3 regions of the Kitasatospora sp. NPDC022785 genome follow, and region 3 is predicted to be linked to each of the others. Evidence: riboswitches for the same ligand, from Rfam matches in the RefSeq annotation. Region 3 holds a riboswitch; each other region holds the start of a gene.

Region 1 (6,548 bases), on a different contig from region 3:
TCCAACAGCTCCAGCGCGCCGGCCGCGATCACGTCCACCCGGCCCGGGTGCATCGACGGGATGGCCGCCCGCTGGTCGTGGGTGGCGGCGAGCAGCTCGTCGGCGATCCGGGCCACCTGCTCGCGGCTGATCCGCGAATGGTGGATCGCCTCGGAGTCGTACGCCGGCAGGTCCTGGGCGATCGCGGAGACGGTGGTGACCGTCCCGGCCAGGCCCACCAGGGTGGCCGCGCCGGTCAGCGGGACGGCCTCCTCGGCCTTGTCCAGCTCGGCCCGGACGTGCGCCCGGGCCTCGGCGATCTGCTCCGCCGAGGGCAGCTCGGCGCCGCCGAAGTGGCGCTCGGTCAGCCGGACGCAGCCGATGTCCACCGAGCGGGCCGCCTGGACGTCCGCCCCGCCCAGCACGAACTCGGTGGAGCCACCGCCGAGGTCGAAGACGAGGTACGGCGCCGGGAACTGACCGCCGGTGAGCTCCTTGGTGGCGCCGACGAAGGAGAGGTGCGCCTCCTCCTCGCCGCTGACGACCTCGGGCGAGACACCCAGGATGTCGCGCACGCCCTTGGTGTACTCGTCGCTGTTCTCGGCGTCCCGGGAGGCGCTGGTGGCGACGAAGCGGATCCGGTCGGGGCCGACGCCGAAGCCGGAGATGATCTCCGCGTACTCGCGGCAGGCCGCGAAGGTGCGGGCCAGCGCGTCCGGGTGCAGCCGGCCGGTCCGGTCCACGCCCTGGCCCAGCCGGTTGATGACCATCCGGCGGTCGAGGTCGGTGATCACCCCGGTCTGCGGGTCGAGGTCGGCGACCAGCAGGCGGATCGAGTTGGTGCCGCAGTCGATCGCCGCGACCCGGGTGGTGGTCATGCGCCGGCCTCCTCGGTGCCCTCGGCCGCGGCCTGCTTCTTGGCGGCGCGCTCGGCGGCCTTCTGCTGCTTGGCGGCGATCACCGCCGCGTGGTCCTGCTCCTTGGCCCGGTTGCGCGCGACCCGCTCACCCGCGGCCTCGACCTCGGCGGCGGAGACGCACGGGCCCTTGGCCCACCAGTCCTCCAGCATGCCGATCGCCTCGTCGCCGAGCGGGTTGACGCCCTCGCCGGCCGCCAGCGAGTGGCCGACCAGCACGTGCAGGCACTTCACCCGGTCCGGCATCCCGCCGGCACTCGGGAAGCCCTCCAACACCTCGATGGCGTCACGGCGGGCGATGTAGTCCTCGTGGGCCTTCTGGTAGGCGGCGGCCAGCTCCGGATCCTCGGCGAGCCGGGCGGTCTGGTCCTTCATCACGCCGTCCGCCTCCAGGGTGCCGATCAGCGAGGCGGCCTTGGGGCAGGTCAGGTAGTAGAGGGTCGGGAACGGCGTGCCGTCCGCGAGCCGGGGGGCCGTCTCCACGACGTCCGGGTTGCCGCAGGGGCAGCGGTGTGCCACGCCGCGCAGACCGCGCGGGACGCGGCCGAGCTGGGCGGCGATGGCCGCGACGTCGGCGTCGGAGACGGAGGGGTGGTTCTCAGTGGTCATGAGGGGAGCTGACTCCAGCGGGGGGCAGGGGTGTCTGCGGAGGGAGGGGAGAGGGCGGGGCGAGGGCGGCGGTGTCGGCGGCGTCCACCGAGTCCCAGACGCTGGCGTACCAGGGCTTGACGGCCTTCGCGGGAGCGGCGGCCTCACCGTCGGACGGGGCGGGTGAGGACACGGAGGACTTGGCGGCGCCCTGACCGGCCGGGTCCACCGCGATGTACGGGGTCTCCCCCGGCATCGCGTAGTGCAGCCGCGAACGGGCCTGCGCCTTGACGTACTCCGGGTCCTGCCAGCGGGCCTTCTCCCGGCGCAGCTGCTCGACCTGCTGCCGGGCGTGCTCGGCCTTCGCCCGTTGGGCGGAGATCTCGGAGCGCTGGGAGATGAACTGCCGGGTCGGGTAGGCCAGGATCGCCACCAGCGAGCAGAGAACCAGGACGAGGACGGTCGCCCGGCTCGTGAAGCGAGGCCGGGCCGCCAAGCCCGGGATCCTCCAGCCTGCCATCTCCCGTATCCCCTCCTGGTCGCGCCGGTGCCCCGCCGTCCACCCTACGGGGTGAACGGCGGGGCACCGGTCAGGCTTGCACGGGCGGGCGCGGTCGGCCCTCGTGCCTACCGCGTCGATTACTCCGCGGAGCGGAAGCGCGGGAAGGCGCCGCGGCCGGCGTACTCGGCGGCGTCGTCGAGGATCTCCTCGATGCGCAGCAGCTGGTTGTACTTGGCGACGCGCTCGGAGCGGGCCGGGGCACCGGTCTTGATCTGGCCGCAGTTGGTGGCGACGGCCAGGTCGGCGATGGTGACGTCCTCGGTCTCGCCGGAACGGTGCGACATCATGCAGCGGTAGCCGTTGCGCTGGGCCAGCTCGACGGCGTCCAGGGTCTCGGTCAGCGAACCGATCTGGTTCACCTTGACCAGCAGCGCGTTGGCGGTGCCGGTCTCGATGCCCTTGGCCAGGCGGGCCGGGTTGGTGACGAACAGGTCGTCGCCGACCAGCTGGACCTTGTCGCCCAGCTTGACGGTCATGGCCTTCCAGCCGTCCCAGTCCGACTCGTCCAGCGGGTCCTCGATGGAGACCAGCGGGTACGAGGCGACCAGCTCGGCGTAGTACTCGATGAGCTCGGCGGAGGTGAGCGCCTTGCCCTCGAACTGGTAGGCGCCGTCCTCGTAGAACTCGGAGGCGGCGACGTCCAGCGCCAGCGCGATGTCGCGGCCGGGCACGTAGCCCGCCTTCTGGATGGCCTCGGTGATGAGGTCCAGGGCCTCGCGGTTGCTGTCCAGGTTCGGCGCGAAGCCGCCCTCGTCGCCGAGGCCGGTGGAGAGGCCGCGCTCCTTCAGGACGCCCTTGAGGGTGTGGTAGACCTCGACGCCCCAGCGGACGGCCTCGGAGAAGGACTCCGCGCCGATCGGGGCGATCATGAACTCCTGGATGTCGACGTTGGAGTCCGCGTGCGAGCCGCCGTTGAGGATGTTCATCATCGGGACCGGCAGGACGTGCGCGTTCGGGCCGCCCAGGTAGCGGAACAGCGGCAGGTCGCTGGCCTCGGAGGCGGCGTGCGCGACGGCCAGCGAGACGCCCAGGATGGCGTTGGCGCCGAGCGAGGACTTGTCCGGGGTGGCGTCCAGGTCGAGCATGGCCTGGTCGATCAGGCGCTGCTCGGTGGCGTCGTAGCCGACCAGCTCCGGGCCGATCTGCTCGATGACGGCCAGGACGGCCTTCTCGACGCCCTTGCCGAAGTAGCGGTTCTTGTCACCGTCGCGCAGCTCCAGGGCCTCGAAGGCACCGGTGGAGGCACCGGACGGGACAGCGGCACGACCGGTGCTGCCGTCGTCGAGGCCGACCTCGACCTCGACCGTGGGGTTGCCACGCGAGTCGAGAATCTCACGGGCTACGACGACATCGATGGACGGCACGAGGCATCTCCTAGCGGAAGCAGGTCCGCCCGACGATGGGTGCTGTCGGGCGAACGATTGCGGAGTCGTTACGACCAGAGCCTAACCGCACGGGCTCTCGGGGCCACGCTGACCTCGGTCCCGTCTCAGCGTGTGGCCCTGCTACCCCCCGGTAGTTCACCTGGTTGCCCCACGGAAGGCGACCAGATGCGGACGAAGGGGGTCGAATCCGGCCCCCTTCGTCGAATCACCGTGAAGACGGGGCCGCTCAGCCGAGGTTGAGCACCTGGCCGGGCAGGATCAGGTTCGGGTCGGAGCCGACGGTGCCGCGGTTGCCGTCGTACAGCGACTCCCAGCCGCCGGAGACGCCCTGGGTAGCGGCGATGCCGGCCAGCGTGTCGCCGGACTGGACGGTGTAGCCGTGGCCGGCGTACTGCTGGGCGGCCGGGGCACTAGGCGCGACCGGGGCGCTCTGGGCGACCGGCGTGCTCTGGGCGGCACGGGTGTCCTGGCTCGCGGCCTGACCGGCGTACTGCTGGTAGACGCTCGGGTGGCTGGTCCAGTACCAGCCGCCGTTGTTCTGGTACCAGTACACCTTCGCCTCGGCGTCCCAGCCGGCCTGGCCGGAGAAGCCCGGGGCCTGGGTCTCCTGCTGCGCGTACGGCTGGGTCTGCTGCTGGGCGTGCGACTGGGCGGCGGGCTTCTGGGCGGGCTTCGGCTGCGCGGGCTTCGACTGGGCCGGCTTCGGAGCGGCGGGCGCGGCATCGGTGGAGGTGTCGACCGAGGCCGGTGCACCGCCCTTGCTCAGGCCGGCCTTCTGCGAGCAGACCGGCCAGGCACCCGGGCCCTGCGAGGCGAGCACCTTCTCGGCGACCGAGATCTGCTGGGCCTTGCTGGCCTGGTGGGCCTGCGGCGCGTACGAGGTGCCGCCGTACGCCTTCCACGTGCTGGAGGTGAACTGCAGACCGCCGTAGAAGCCGTTGCCCGTGTTGATGCTCCAGTTGCCGCCGCTCTCGCACTGGGCCACGGAGTCCCAGGTCGAGGCGGGGGCAGCCGCGGCGCCGGTGGCGGTGAGGATCGGCATCGCGAGTCCGACGCCGGCCACACCTGCGACGGCGATGGCCTTCTCGGCCTGGGTACGACGACGGTGACGGCCAGTTCCAACGAACAGCATGAAGAGGTCCCTCTCCGCACGCCTGCGAGGTGAGCTGTCGGGTTCGGACCGGGAGGTGGCCCGGCCGCGTCGCACGGACTTTCTGCCCGCGCGAGCGGCTTCACCCCAAGCCGTGGAGGACGGCAACAAACCTGGTTCCCCCGCCCCTGCCCAGGGTCTGGTCGGTTTCCCGTGACACGGCGGGCAGGATTCGGCGTCCCGCGCACGAGGTCCGCAGCTGCGAACTCCACGGAGGGTAGACAGATCCTCTTACCAATCACAAGCTCATATCGCCGATATCACACAGAAATTACGGTGCGTGATCGATCGTCCACCAACGGAGGCGATATGTCCGGGTTGATGATGGTTCAACCCCCCTGTCGCGGCGTGTCGGAGACGTCTCGTCAGAGTGTCGGATCCTCAGGCCGTGACACTCACGGACCTGACGGCAGGTCCGCGGAGGGTTTGTCAGCTTGCGACGGGCTTCTTCTCCGGACTGAATTCGACCGGAAGCTCACGGAGGCCACGCATGATCAGGCCGCCCCGCCAGCGCAGATTCTCCGGGCTTTCGGCCAGCCGCAGATCGGGCAATCGGGTGAGCAGGGTGGCCAGCGCCGCCCGGCCCTCCAGCCGGGCCAGCGGGGCCCCGATGCAGTAGTGGATGCCGTGCCCGAAGCCCAGGTGCGGGTTGTCCGTCCGGGCCAGGTCGAGGGTGTTCTCGTCGGCGAACCGCGCCGGGTCGCGGTCCGCCGCCGCGAGCACCACCAGCACCGGGTCGCCGACCGGGATCTCCACCCCGCCGATGGTCAGCGGGCTGGTCGCGAACCGCCAGGTGGCCAGCTCCACCGGCCCGTCGTAGCGCAGGAGTTCCTCGATCCCGGTCTCCAGCAGGGCGCTCTCGCCGCGGGCGACGGAGTCCTGCAACAGCGCCCGCTGCTCCGGGTTGCGCAGCAGCGCGTAGGTGCCGTTGCCGATCAGGTTGACGGTGGTCTCGAAGCCGGCGAAGAGGAGGATGAAGGCCATTGCCGCGGCCTCGTTCTCGGTGAGGTGCTCGCCGTGGTCGCTGGCCCTGATCAGACCCGAGATCAGGTCGTCGCCGAGGTCGGCCCGCTTGCGGTGGATCAGCTCCGCCAGGTACGCGCGAATCCGCTTGACCGCCCGCCCCACACCGCCGCGCTGGCCCCCTCCCTGGCCCGGCCTGGTGTGGCGCACCATCATGCCCGCCCAGTCCCGGAAGTCGTCCTGGTCCTCGGCCGGCACCCCGAGCAGGTCGCAGATCGCGTAGATGGGGAGGGGGAAGGCGAACTCGTGGATCAGGTCGGCGCTGCCGCGCTCCGCGAAACCGTCGATCAGCCGGTCGGTGAGCTGCTGCACCCGGGGCTCGAACTCGGCCACCCGGCGGGGCGTGAAGGCCTTCGAGACCAGGCGCCGCAGCCGGGTGTGGTCCGGCGGGTCGATGTTCAGCAGGTGGGTCATCAGGTCGGCCTGGCGTTCGCCCGGGATGCCGACCCTGCCGGTGCGGTGGGCCTGCTCGCTGTGGTGGACCGGGTTCTTGGAGAGCCGGCTGTCGGCGAGCGCCTGCCGGGCGTCCGCGTACCTGGTCACCAGCCAGGCCTCCACCCCGCTCGGCAGGGTGGTGCGGTGCACCGGCTCGTGCTCCCGCAGCCACGCGTACGCCGGGTACGGGTCGGCGGCGAAGTCCCAGGTGAAGAGCGGCGGGCGGGCGGAATCGGGCTGAACTGGCATGCGTCGACGGTATCCGGTGGGGATCGGCGCGGTTCCCTGCCGGGCCGGTCGGCCGGCGGGGCCGCCCCCCTGCAGGGGACGTGTCGGCCGGTGGGCCCGACAGGGGACGTGTCGGCCGTCGGGCGCGGCGGGTCGGTCCCCGGCCCGCGCTCGGCGGGTTCTCGGGCGCGGCAGGCGTGAGCCTGGTCACCTGAGGGGTAATCCCTGTTGCGGAGGGTCAGGACAAGCCTACGATCCTCCGCAAAGCAACACGTGGGCGCC
Region 2 (6,548 bases), on a different contig from region 3:
CGAGGCCCTGATGGCCGAGCTGGAGAAGGTCGCCGCCCAGGGCTGGGCGCAGGACCACGCCGAGCACGAGGCGTTCATCAACTGCGTGGCCGCCCCGATCCGGGACGCCGGCGGACGTGTCGTCGCGGCCGCCTCGATCTCCGTCCCGGACGTCGTCCTCCCCTACGAACAGGTGCTGGAACTGCTGCCGCAGCTGCTCGCCACCACCCGCGCCATCTCCGCCGCCTGCGGGCAGACGCCCCCGGCCGGCTGATCGCCCGCCCCCGACCAGAGGAAGCTCATGAGCGACTCCATCCAGAAGACCGAGATCCGCACGGACGGCGCTCCCGCCCCGGCCTGGATGTTCTCCCAGGGCGTCCGCAAGGGCCCGATCCTCCAGGTCTCCGGCCAGGGCCCGCAGGACCCGGCCACCGGCGAGTACCTGTTCCACGGCGACGTGAAGGCGCAGACGCGCCGGACGCTGGAGAACGTCAAGGCGATCGTCGAGGCCGGCGGCGCCACCGTCGAGGACGTGGTGATGTTCCGCGTCTACCTCACCAAGCGGGCCGACTTCCCGCTGATGAACGAGGTCTACGCCGAGTTCATCGAGGAGAACATCAAGCCGGGCGGGGTGAAGCCCTGCCGCACCACGATCTTCGTCGAGCTGCCGCAGGAGCCGATGCTGGTCGAGATCGACGCGCAGGCCGTGATCGGCTGACCGGCCACACCCGCGAAGGGCCCGGACGACCGACCGTCCGGGCCCTTCCGCACCACCCACCTGAGCACCCCTCACCACTCACCGGAGCACCCCTCACCGGACCAGCCGGTCACGGGTCACGGGCCACCGGGCCACAGGTCACCGCTCACGGGCCACCCCACGCCGTGCCACCACGCACCGGATCACCGGCTCACCGCCCCGCGGTGACCGTCTCCTCGGCCGCCGTGCCCCCGCGCGCCACGACCTTGCCACCGACGCCGACACCGCCGGTGTCCACGCCGCCGGCCCCGCCGCGCCCGCCGGCCCTGCGCTCCAGCGCACCGGAGAACAGCGCGATGCCCAGGGCGAGGGCGGCCATCAGTCCGCCCACCCAGTTCGGCGCGTCGTAGCCGAGCCCGGCCGAGATCACCAGCCCGCCGAGCCAGGCGGCGAGCGCGTTGCCCAGGTTGAAGGCCGCGATGTTGGCGGCCGAGGCCAGCGTGGGCGCGCCCGCGGCCTGGTCCATCACCCGCTTCTGCAACGGCGCGACGGTCGCGAAGCCGAAGACCCCGATCAGCGGGATGGCCGCGATCGCGCCCACCTTGCTGTGCGCGGCGAAGGTGAAGGCGAAGAGCAGCACCGCCAGCACCGCGAGGATCACGTACAGGCTGCGCATCAGTGCGCGGTCGGCGAACCAGCCGCCGAGCAGGTTGCCGACGAAGAGGCCGACGCCGAACAGGAAGAGCAGCCAGGTGACGCTGGAGTCGGCGAAGCCCGCCATCTCGGTCATCATCGGCGTGATGTAGGTGAACATCGCGAAGATGCCACCCCAGCCGAGCACCGTCATGCCGAGCGCGAGCCAGATCTGCGGCTTGCGGAAGACGGCCAGCTCGGGGCCGAGCCGGGTGTCCGCGGCGCGTGGCTGGACGGGCACCAGCGCGGCGATCCCGGCGAAGCCGATCACACCGAGCGCCGCGACGACGTAGAAGGTGGAGCGCCAGCCGAAGTGCTGGCCGAGCAGGGTCCCCATCGGGACGCCGAGCACGTTGGCGGCGGTGAGCCCGGTGAACATCAGGGCGATGGCGCCGGCCCGCTTGTGCGGGGCGACCAGGTCGGCGGCGACCACCGAACCGATGCCGAAGAAGGCGCCGTGCGCGAAGGCCGCGAGCACCCGGCCGACGAGCAGCAGCCCGAAGGCGGGGGCGACGGCGGAGACCAGGTTGCCGGCGATGAACAGGCCCATCAGCATCAGCAGCATCCCCTTGCGGGGAATGCGCGTGCCGAGGACGGTGAGCAGCGGCCCGCCGACCACCACGCCGAGCGCGTAGCCGGAGATGAGCAGGCCGGCGGTGGGGATGGAGACCGAGAAGTCGCCGGCAACCTCGGGCAGCAGGCCCATGATCACGAACTCGGTGGTACCGATGCCGAAGGCACTGATCGCCAGCGCCAGGAGCGCGAGGGGCATGAGGGAACCGCTTTCCGGAGCAAACAAAGACGTTGCGTGTGCAACTACCAGCGTCGACAATACGACCGCTCGCCGGATACTTGCAAGCGCGGCCTATACCCACATGCACACTCACTCCGAAGTCGCCCCGCCCACCTTGCCCTCGTCCGGCAAACTTATTAGGTTAGGCTCACCTAACTTATCCGGAGGTCGTCATGAGCCCCAGCCCCACCGACGTCGAGGTGTCCGAGCCCACCGCCGCCGAACGGGTCTGCAGCCTGCTCGGCGCCACCTCCTCGGTGGTGGTCCGCGCCTGCGGCGAGCATCACGACCTCGACACCCCGGTCGCGGTGCACGGCTCCCGGCTGCGCCTGAGCGCACCGCTCGACTCGCCGCTCACCCTGGCCGTGACCCGCGAACCGGACGGTCTCGCCGTCGTCCTGGACCTCACCGACGTCGCCCCGGTCGCCGTGCGCGACCGGGTCCGCGGCCGCGTCACCCTCGCCGGCCGGCTCCACGTCGCCCACCTCGCCGACGACGGCATCAGCGTCCACCTCCGCCTGGACGTCGCCCACGCCGTCCTCGCCACCCCGTACGGCACCAGTGCGCTCACCGGCGCCGATCTCGCCCTCGCCGCGCCCGACCCGCTCGCCCCGTACGAGGCCGGCCTGCTCACCCACCTCGCCGACGACCACCGCGACGCGCTCGCCGTGCTCACCCGGCTGATCGACCCCCGACTCCTCGCCGGCCGCCCGGAGATCCGCCCCCTCGCGCTCGACCGGTACGGCCTGGTGCTCCGCCTCGACCACCCGCACGGCCACCGCGACGTCCGCCTGGTCTTCCCCGAACCGGCCCGCGACGCCGACGAGTTCGGCCACCGGGTGCACCAGCTGCTGACCGCCGCCCACAGCGGACTGCCCGCCCACCGGTTCTGACCGGGCGGGCGGGCAGCGCGAACCGACGTACGGGCCGAACCGGGCCCCCGGCACCGGGCCGGAAGCCGGACCCGCCACCGAACGCCACCGAACCGCGACCCAGCCGAGAACCGAGGCGTGAAGCGCGTCGGGAACCCGGTCGAGACCCGAGGCGGCGAGACCCGAGCGAGGCGGGACCCGAGCGAGGCGGCGTGAACCGGGTCGAGCATCGCTCCAGGAAGCTCCCCGGAAAACGACAACGGCCGGCCCGGCCCGCGAAGTAGCTTCGCGAGCCGGGCCGGCCTGGGCGTGTCCCGCGCCCGTTGTTCCGCCGGTGGTGCGGCGATCACCCGGTCGAGCGGTCACCCGACATGACCATCCCGGGAGGTCGTACGCCCCGCACCCTGCGGTGGTCTCTGCCCGAAGGTCAGATGGAGACGCCGTGCGCCCGCAGGTAGGCGATCGGGTCGATGTCCGAGCCGTACTCCGAGCCGGTGCGGATCTCGAAGTGCAGGTGCGGGCCGGTCACGTTGCCGGTCGCACCGGAGAGACCGATCTGCTGGCCGGCGGTGACGGTCTGACCGATCTTCACGCCGATCGAGGACAGGTGCGCGTACTGGGCGTACTTGCCGTCGGCGAGCTTGATCTCGACCTCGTTGCCGTAGGCGCCGCCGTTGCCGGCCTTCACCACGGTGCCGGCCGCGATGGCGCGCAGCGGGGTGCCGGTGGAGGCGACGAAGTCGGCACCGGTGTGGTGGCCGGAGGCCCACATCGAGCCGGCCACGCCGTAGGCGGTGCCGAGCTTCGGGTTGGCGACGGGGGCGACGTAGCCGGAGGTGCTGGCCACCGCGGCCGGGGCCGGGGTGGTGGCCGGGGCGGCCGGCTTGGCGGCGGCGGGCGCCGGCTTGACGGCCGGGGCCTGCGCGGGCTTGGCGGCCTGGACCGGCTTCGGGGCGGCGGCGTGGGTGGCCGGCTTCGCCGAGTCCTGCGAGGCGGGCTTGGCGGGGGCGGCCGGCTTGGCGGCCTCGGCGGCGGCCGGAGCGGCGACGGCCTTGGCGGCGAGCGCGAGCTTCTGGCCCGGGAAGATCAGGTTCGGGTTGGAGCCGACGACCGAGCGGTTGTGGTCGTACAGCGCCTGCCAGCCACCGTCGACGTGCTTGGCGTTGGCGATCTTCGACAGGGTGTCCCCGCCGACGACCTTGTAGCTCTCCTCGACCGGGGCGGCGGCCGGCTTGGCGGCCTCGGCGGCGGCCGGAGCGGCGGCCGGAGCGGCGGCGGCCGGGGCGGCGTCGACGCTGGTGGCGCCGGTCCAGGTGCTGGTCTGCGCGGGCTTCGCGGCCGGGGCGGTGTGGGCCTGGGCGCTGATGGTGGTCACCAGCGGAAGGGCGAACGCGGCGCCGGTGACGGCGGTGGCGATACCGATGCGGGCGGCGCGGGGCAGGGCGATACGACGAGCCTGTGCGGGCATGGGGAATTTCCTCTCCGACGCCTGCGAGGTGAGCTGTCGGGTTCGGGCTGGAGTTGCCCGGCCGCATGCGCGGCTTCACCCCAAGCCGGACCGTGAATTCCGGTCCGGCGACTTACCTTTGGGTCCCCCGCTCCTGCCGTACAGAGTTCAGTTCGTACCACCAGGCAGCGGCAGGACTAGGCGTTCCACCCGGTGGCCACCCGGGCCAACGCCGGGCGGTCGCTGAACTAAAGCCCATCCGATCGGGTGAAGCAATGTCGATCTCTTGAACGGGCAACAAAAGCCGGAATGACGGTGACACTCCGAATGATCGGCTGCACAGTACGTGCACAATCGATTCACCGCGAGCCACTGATCCACGACGCTCCGCCGATTTCGGTGTCCGTCCGCATGCGATCACCTACGGAAAGCCATTCACCGACACACCCCCGGTGACCCTTGTCACGTCGGCCCCCCGGGGCGGACGATCGGGCCGTGACCAACTCCGAGGCCGGCACTCTGCGCCTGGGCACCGCGCAGGGCCGCTGGGTACTACTGGCGACGGTGCTCGGCTCCAGCATGGCGATGCTCGACGGCACGGTCGTGAACGTCGCCCTGCCCCGGATCGGCACCGATCTCGGGGCCCCGCTCGCCGCGCTGCAGTGGACTCTGAACGCCTATCTGCTCACCCTGGCCGGGCTGATCCTGCTCGGCGGCGCGCTCGGGGACCGCTACGGCCGGCGCCGGGTCTTCCTGCTCGGCGTCATCTGGTTCGCCGTCGCCTCGGCGGCCTGCGCCGCCGCACCCACCATCGAGGTGCTGATCGCCGCCCGCGCGGTCCAGGGCATCGGCGGGGCACTGCTCACGCCCGGCTCGCTGGCGATGCTTCAGGCCGTCTACCACCCGGACGACCGCTCGACGGCGGTCGGCCTCTGGTCGGGCCTGGGCGGGGTGTCGGCCGCGGTCGGCCCCTTCCTCGGCGGCTGGCTGGTGGACGGCCCCGGCTGGCGGTGGATCTTCCTGCTGAACATCCCGCTGGCCGTGGTGGTCGTGGCCGTGGCGTCCCGGCACGTGCCGGAGAGCCGGGACGAGAGCGCGACCGGCCGGTTCGACGTGCTCGGCGCGGCGCTGGCCGCGCTGGCCCTCGGCTCCGTCACCTACGCCCTGACCGCGGCCGGCGACGGGCTGACCCCCGGGGTCTGGCTGACCGGCGCGGCCGGGCTGCTGCTGGGCGCGGCCTTCGTCGTGGTCGAGCGCCGCACCCCGGAGCCGATGCTGCCGCTCGGCCTCTTCTCCTCCCGGCTGTTCACCGCGGTGAACCTGGTCACCCTCTGCGTCTACGCCGCCTTCAGCGGGGTGTTCTTCCTGCTGGTCGTGCAGTTGCAGATCGTCTCGGGCTTCTCGCCGCTCGTCTCCGGGCTGGCCCTGGTGCCGATCACCGTGCTGATGCTGGCGCTCTCCGCCCGGGCCGGCCGGCTGGGCAAGCGGATCGGCCCACGGGTGCCGCTCACCGTGGGCCCGCTGATCTGCGCGGCCGGCGTGATGCTGATGCTGCGGATCGGCCCGGGAGCCTCGTACTGGACGGACGTGCTGCCGGCCGTCACCGTGATGGGCTGCGGAATGGTGCTGCTGGTGGCACCGCTGACCGCGACCGTGCTGGCGGCGGTGGAGGTCCGGCACGCGGGCATCGCCAGCGGCGTCAACAACGCCGCCGCCCGCGCGGCCGGCCTGCTCGCGGTCGCCGCGCTGCCCGCACTGGCCGGGCTCAGCGGCGACGCCTACCAGGTGCCCTCCTCCGTGAACTCCGCCTTCCGGACGGCGATGCTGATCTGCGCCGGGCTGCTGGTCACGGGCGGGCTCACCGCGTTCACGACCGTCCGGGGCAACGTCCTGGCCGCCGAGGACCACCCGGTGGCCGAGCCGGACTGCCACTACTCCTGCGCCACCAACGCCCCGCCGCTCGACCCGGGCCACCTCGCCGCCGGGGCGTCCGCCCCGCGGGCCCCCGAAACGCCCGAGGGCCCCGCCACCTGACCGGCAGCGGAGCCCTCGTACGTCTGGGAAATC
Region 3 (6,548 bases):
GAAGGCGCGGTGAAGCCCGACGACGAAGGCGACCGCCTCCGGAGTGAGCACCTCCTCCGCCCGATGGACGCGCGGACCGGCGACAGTGACGACCGGAGCGGCGGGGGAGGCGCCGGCGGGTCCCTGATCTGTAGCCATGAGCAGGACACTCCTAAGACGGTTGAGCATGGCGAAGGGAGCTCCGGTGGGAACTTCCTTGATCTGAACCGATCTGAACCCGACTACCGGCGGGTTCGATTCTGTAAGGTGGAGACTAGTTTCCGCGATACAGAATTTCAACGGTTTGTTGAGGTGATCGCAGGGACTCTACTCCTCCCCCGACATCGAAGGGAACGCCGGTGGTTGCGACCCCCGACACGGCATCGACGACGGGCACGGACCGCGCGAGCGGCGGTGTGCAGTCCGTCGAGCGCGCCTTCCAGCTGCTGGAGGCGCTGGCCGACTCCGGCGGCGTGGCGACGCTCAGCGAGCTCTCCACCACCTCCGGGCTTCCGATGCCCACCATCCACCGACTGGTTCGTACCCTCGTCCAGCAGGGCTATGTACGCCAGGACACCGCGCGTCGCTACACCCTCGGCCCGCGGCTGATCCGGCTCGGCGAGACGGCCGGCCGGCTGCTCGGCAGCTGGGCCCGCCCCTACCTGGCCGAGCTGATGGAGGCCACCGGCGAGACGGCCAACCTGGCCGTACTGGAGGGTGGCGAGGTGGTCTACGTCGGGCAGGTGCAGTCGCGGCGCTCGATGCGAATGTTCACCGAGGTCGGCCGCCGCGTGCAGCCGCACTGCACCGGGGTCGGCAAGGCCCTGCTGGCCCAGCTGCCCGAGGCCGAGGCACGCGCCGTCCTGGGCCCCAACCCGCTGCCCGCCCACACCGAGTTCACGGTGACCGACCCGCAGGAGCTGCTGGACCAACTGGCCGAGGCACGCGAGCGCGGCTACGTGGTGGACGACCAGGAGCAGGAGATCGGGGTGCGCTGCATCGCCCTCGCGGTGCCTGGCGCGCCGACCCCGACGGCGCTCTCGGTCTCCGGCCCGGAGGCCCGGATCCGGGCACTGGAGGAGCAGGCCGGCGCGGCCTCCCTGGTGCCGGTGATGCACCACATCGCGGCCCGGCTGGGGCAGGTCCTGGCCCCCTGACGCGGCATCACCGGGGTTTTCGCGCACAGGAGGTCGGCCCGGGACGACTTCCTGTGGACGTGTTCGCCCGTTCGAGCGGCCCGAGGGCGGGTTGCCCCGGCGGCGGGGGGCCGGTCGGTCACGCTGGGTGCGGACGCGCCCCGCGACGATGCGGGGCGCCGGAACGCAGAGGGCAGGGTGAGCGGCGATGTCGCGCAGTGGGTCCGTACGGGGTTATTTCGGCAGGTCACTGACGGTGGGGTCCGTGCTGGTGGCGCTGGCCGCCGGGCCGGCGTGGGCGTGTCCGGGCGCCGACCCGGAGCCCGGGGGCGATCCGGCGGCGGAGGTCGCCGCACCCGCGGCGCCCGCGGCACCCGCCGCGCCCGTGACGTCCGACTCGGACCTGGAGGTGGTCCGGATCGACCCGGACGCCGCCACGCCGGGAGGCACCACCACGGTGCACGCCTTCATCGCCAACACCGGACCGGACCGGACGGCCTCCCCCTTCACCCTGGTGATCACCCTGCCGGAGGGGGTGACGGCCGAGGGGCCGTTCTTCCCGGAGAACTGCTACGACTTCCAGAACGGCCACCGGGTGCGCTGCACCTTCCCGGCCGGGCTGGGCGCGTTCCGGAGCGCGACGGCGCTGGTCCCGGTCCGGCTCGCCACCACCGTCCCCGTCGGCGACCTGAGCGGCGGCTACGTCGCGGTGCGTAGTGACGACGACCGGAACGACGCCAACAACCGGCAGCCGTTCACGATCCACGTCGTGGAGACCGCCCGCTCCTGACGGGACGGGCGGTCTCCGACGGGCCTCTCGGCCGGGCAAGGCCTAGCGGTACACCCGGACGTAGTCCGCGGCGAAGGTGATCGGAGCCGTGCCCTGGGGCGCGGGGTGGTACTGCCCCGCGCTCAGGGACAGGTTGAGGATCAGGTACGCGGACCAGTCGGCGCCGACGCCCTTGCCGTCCGAGAACACCTTGGTGCCGTTGACGTACCAGTCGACCGAGTTGGCGCCGTAGTAGGTGCCGATGGTGACCCAGCCGTCCTTCGCGATCGCCTTGGCGTCCGTGTAGTACAGGTGGCCCGGGTTGACGTGGTTGGTCAGCTCCAGCAGGTTCGGGTTGTCGGGGTGGTACTCGAAGGAGTCGATCTCCCCGTGGGTGCCGCTGGTGCCGTTCCAGGTCCAGAGCGCCGGCCAGGCGCCGGTGCCGGCCGGGAGCTTGACCCGGGTCTCGGCGTAGTCGCCGGTCTTCACCTTGAAGGCCTCGTTGGAGTACTCGGTGGTGAGCAGGCCGGTGTCCCAGGCCTGCTTGCCGTTCTCCAGCGTGTGCGCGCCCGGCTTGGCGGTGAAGGTGGCGACGCCGCCGGAGACGCTGACGTTGTTCTTGTTCAGCCAGTCGAGCTTGTTGTCGTTCGGGTTGTGGTCCCCGTAGTGGTACGAGCTGCTCTTGTCTGCGGTCCAGCGGGAGCCCAGGCCGAGGCTGTTGAAGTCGTCGGACCAGGTGAGCTTCTTGCCGGCCACGGGCGCGCCGGTGGCCGGGGTGCCGGTGGCGCTCGGCGAGGGGGTCGCCGACGGGGTCGGCGCCGGGGCGGCGGTGGGCGTCGGCGCGGGGGTGGCGGTGGCGTTGGAGACCACCAGCTGCTGGGAGGCCAGGTTGTGCCAGGCGCCGCCGTTGTCCTGCCAGAAGCCGAACTGGGTGTAGGTGCCGGCCGGCAGGGTGCGCGAGCCGGTGGTGATCGACAGCCCGCTCGGGCAGATCTGCTTGTTGGAGACGTTGCCGGGGAAGTCGAGGTTGTGGCCGGCCGCGTCGCGCACGCCGACGCCGACCGTCTTGGCGGTGAAGCAGGCCGACGAGTGGACGGTCAGCGAGGCGGTGGAGGCCTTGCCCGCGACCATGGTGGCCGGGCCGAGCTTGTCCTGGGTGACGGTCGGCGCCGTGGCCGCCTGGGCCCCGGTCACCGCCGGCACGCCGAGCAGTCCGGCGCCACTGATGGCGAGCGCTCCGGTGACGGCGAAGGCGGCGTTGCGGCCGCGGCGGGAGGGGCGAGCATGGCGCGGCGCGGCGCGCCGGGCAGGCTTCTGCATGGCGGTGTCCTCTGTGACGCCTGCGAGGTGAGCTGTCGGGTTCGGGCTGAGGTCGCCCGGCCGCCCTTGGAGCGGCTTCACCCCTAGCCGCGGCCCGCGCGCACGGAGCGCACGGGCCGGGCACTGACCTGGGTCCCCCGCTCCCGTCCGCTGTGGTGCTCGGTTGCCGGCCGGCGGGTGGACAGGACTCGGCGTCCCGACGGCGGAGGTCCGCGAAGCGGACGTCCCGTGCAGGCTAGGCAGGCCGTCCGGGAGGCGACAACCCGACGGGGGGCGTTGTCGCGCAGCTCACAGTGGAGTCGATCAACGACGGTGCGGAGTGGATCAGTTGGCTTGGCCGGTCAGCCGAGCCAGCTGTCCACCTGGCTCATCGCGTCCGGGGACCAGGCCAGCTCCAGGTGGTTGAGCCCGGTGAGCAGCCGGGTGCCGCCGAGGGTACCGATCCCGGTGGCGTCCAGGGCGCTGCGGGTGAGGACGATGCCGTCGCTCGGCCCGCGGTTCTCGTTGAGCACGCCCGGGATGTCGGCCGAGCCGCCGGCCAGCAGGTAGGTGCGGACCGCCGCCGGGACGCCCGCCTGCTGGAGCGGCCCGATCAGCGAGCCGGCGTCGATGGCCGCCTGGATGCCCTGGCCGGAGGTGTAGTAACCCTGGCCGCCGTAGTAGGTCGTCCACCAGTCCTGGGCTGAGCCGTCCACCCCGTAGGTGGCGTCCCAGCGGGCGAGCAGCTGGCGCTGGCCCGGGTAGCAGTCGTACCCGCCGCTGGGCAGCACCCCGAGGCAGGGCTGGGCGGTGGAGGTGCCGTAGCAGGTCATGTACAGGTGCGGAGACGGCGCGTTGGCGGTGCCGCCACAGGCCGGCCAGGTGGCCAGCGAGAACGCCCAGCCGTGCGCGTACACGTAGTCCAGGCCGCCGTTCGGCCCGCCGAGGGTGACCAGGCGGCGGACGTCGCCCGCGTACGCCCGGCCCCAGGACGGACGCACCGAGGACACGTACGCGCGGGCCGCGACCTCGCCCTTGCTCCACGCGACCACGTCCACCCGGGGCACCCCGAGCCGGGCGCGGATCAGGGCGATCGCGTCGCCGACGGCCTGTGCCTGGAGCAGGTTGTCGCCCTGCTTGTGGGCGAACCCGATCGCGAAGACGCGGTGGCCGGTGCCGGCGAGGTACTGGGCGAGCCCGGTGGAGGGGCAGGCGGACGCGCCGCAGGTGCCGCTCTCGCCCGGGTCGGCCCAGGCGCGGTCCGCGTTGTCGTTGGCGCCGTGGACGAGCAGGACGGGGGTGGCGCGACTGCTGGTGTCCCAGCCGGCGGCGGAGTAGAGCAGGAAGCGCCCGGAGTAGGGCTGGCGGACACCGCCGAAGTAGGTGAGGCGGGCGCCGTCCTGGTCACCGCGCCCGCCGGGCGGGTACTGCTCGGTGCGGAAGCCGGTATTGGTGTCCAGGTAGCGCTCGACCTTGGCCCAGCCGTTGCCGGGGGCGGGGAAGCCGGCCTCCAGGGTGAGGGATGCGATGGCGGGGGCGGCGGTGGCCGCCGATGCGGGTGGGGGCGCACCGAGGAGGAGGGCGGCGAGGGTGAGGACGGCGGTGAGGACGGCGGTGAGGACGGCGGACGGACGGCGGGCGGTGGGGCGCGGGGTGGCGGGGCGCGGGGTGGCGGGCGGTCGTCTGTCGGACGGGCGTCTGTCGGACGGGCGTCCGGTGGTGAGGCGCGAGGCGGCGGGCATCGGCGGCTCCCTGGTCGGGCCGGTGGGCCGTAGGGCGGGCTGGGGCAGGCCCACGTCCCGGTGGGCCGGAGCTGCACGGTACGGCCGGGCCGCCGGGCCGCCCATGTGCCGGTGTCACACCCGGCGGGCGGGCGGCGTGGCGGCCTGTGCCGTGGCGGGAGTGGCCGCAAGGCCGCCGCCGAGGTCACCCGTCGGATAGGTTGGAGCTCCACCCGCGGTGCCGTACCGCCCAGACGAGAGACGAGGACCCGTCCCGCCATGACCGCGCCCCTGCCCGCCTTCGCCGGCCGCACCTACCTCTTCCAGGTCGACAACGGCGCGGCCTTCCGCAACGCCTACTCGGCCGACGGCAAGCGGCTGCGCTGGGAGGGCCTCGGCGAGTCGGCCGGCCAGTGGGAGGACGTGGCGCTGCACGTCGCCGAGGTGGGCCCGGAGCTGTACTTCGTCAGCTGGACCGAGCAGAGCGGCATCACCGTCAGCCACGTGATGGACCTCGGAAAGCTGACGGTGCGTGCGTTCTGGACGTACGAGGGCGAGGGCGGCCGGGTCGGCGAGCTGCACACGGGCACGCTGGAGCCGGTGGCCTGAGCCGGTGCGCTGAGCAGGTGGGTCGGGCCGATGCTCTGCGCCGGTGCTCTGAGCCGGTGCTCTGAGCCGGTGCTCTGAGCCGGTGCTCTGAGCCGGTAGACCTGCCGGACCGGCCGGACCGGCCGCCCCGTCAGACCGGCTGGCCCGGCACCTGGAGGTGCTGCGAGAGCCACTCCAGCGAGGACGGCAGCAGCTTGCTCCACGTCTCGAAGTTGTGGCCGCCGGTGTGCAGCATGCTGTACGAGACCTTCATCGGGCTCTGCACCGCGGCCACGAACGCCTCGGTCTCGCGCCGGTAGTTGCCGTCGCCCTCCTTGGTCCCGGCCAGCAGCACGGACACCTTGGGCTGCGGCAGGTTCTTGAGACGCCACATCAGGTCGGCCTCGTTGCGCCTCCGCTCACTGCCCTTGAAGAGGTCGGGGACGGTCGGGTCGTCGGCGGCCTGGTAGTAGCCGGAGAGCGAGACGGCGGTCGGGAAGACCTCCGGGTGCCGCATGGCGAGCTTGAGCGCGCAGTAGCCGCCGGTCGAGTTGCCCATGAAGCCCCACGCCCGCGGGTCGGCGGAGACCCGGTAGCTCGCCTGGAGCGCCGACGGGACGTCCTTGGTGAAGTACGTCTCCGACTGGGCGCCGCCCGGGATGTCCTCGCACTCGGTGTCCAGCGGCAGCGCGGGCGAGGGACGCACCAGCACCATCACGGTCGGCTGCATCCTCCCCTCCTGGAGCAGCTTGAGCGCCGCGCCCGGGTAGTTCAGCCGGGTCACCAGGTTCTTGGCGATGCCGGGGAAGCCGGTGCTGACGATCACCACCGGGAACTGCCGCTGCGCGTACTCCGGTTGGAAGTACTGCGGAGGCAGGTAGACGTATCCCTCGGTGGAGAGCCGGGTGGTGGCCCCGTCGATCCGCACCTCGCGGATCTCGCCGGACTGCTTGGGCTCGCGACCGAGCGCACCGCCGCCCTGGACGGAGGCGTGGCCGATGGTCTCCACCGTGAGCCGGCCGGAGGCGTCCGCCTTGTTCTGGATGACCACCGGGC

What was found. Region 3 has a riboswitch for cyclic di-AMP ahead of ACZ3YO_RS07030 (glycoside hydrolase family 16 protein). Riboswitches for the same ligand answer to the same signal wherever they lie in the genome.
Region 1: it holds a riboswitch for cyclic di-AMP, as region 3 does, so the genes downstream of both, ACZ3YO_RS27800 (LysM peptidoglycan-binding domain-containing protein) here and ACZ3YO_RS07030 (glycoside hydrolase family 16 protein) in region 3, are expected to answer to the same signal.
Region 2: it holds a riboswitch for cyclic di-AMP, as region 3 does, so the genes downstream of both, ACZ3YO_RS20080 (M23 family metallopeptidase) here and ACZ3YO_RS07030 (glycoside hydrolase family 16 protein) in region 3, are expected to answer to the same signal.

What each region holds. Positions count from the first base shown of each region.
Region 1 covers NZ_JBVHHB010000021.1:4,777-11,324, forward strand. The annotation lists gene ACZ3YO_RS27780 (Ppx/GppA phosphatase family protein) at 1-857, opposite strand, end outside; gene ACZ3YO_RS27785 (DUF501 domain-containing protein) at 854-1,504, opposite strand; gene ACZ3YO_RS27790 (FtsB family cell division protein) at 1,494-1,979, opposite strand; gene eno (phosphopyruvate hydratase) at 2,123-3,409, opposite strand; gene ACZ3YO_RS27800 (LysM peptidoglycan-binding domain-containing protein) at 3,657-4,562, opposite strand; cyclic di-AMP (ydaO/yuaA leader) riboswitch at 4,568-4,735, opposite strand; gene ACZ3YO_RS27805 (cytochrome P450 family protein) at 5,010-6,287, opposite strand.
Region 2 covers NZ_JBVHHB010000011.1:201,454-208,001, forward strand. The annotation lists gene ACZ3YO_RS20060 (IclR family transcriptional regulator) at 1-253, shown strand, start outside; gene ACZ3YO_RS20065 (RidA family protein) at 281-697, shown strand; gene ACZ3YO_RS20070 (MFS transporter) at 888-2,141, opposite strand; gene ACZ3YO_RS20075 (DUF2470 domain-containing protein) at 2,336-3,055, shown strand; gene ACZ3YO_RS20080 (M23 family metallopeptidase) at 3,462-4,502, opposite strand; cyclic di-AMP (ydaO/yuaA leader) riboswitch at 4,506-4,665, opposite strand; gene ACZ3YO_RS20085 (MFS transporter) at 4,977-6,515, shown strand.
Region 3 covers NZ_JBVHHB010000003.1:300,977-307,524, reverse strand. The annotation lists gene aceB (malate synthase A) at 1-138, opposite strand, end outside; gene ACZ3YO_RS07040 (IclR family transcriptional regulator) at 339-1,136, shown strand; gene ACZ3YO_RS07035 (hypothetical protein) at 1,381-1,905, shown strand; gene ACZ3YO_RS07030 (glycoside hydrolase family 16 protein) at 1,948-3,204, opposite strand; cyclic di-AMP (ydaO/yuaA leader) riboswitch at 3,207-3,332, opposite strand; gene ACZ3YO_RS07025 (esterase/lipase family protein) at 3,546-4,925, opposite strand; gene ACZ3YO_RS07020 (MoaF-related domain-containing protein) at 5,184-5,513, shown strand; gene ACZ3YO_RS07015 (alpha/beta hydrolase) at 5,644-6,548, opposite strand, start outside.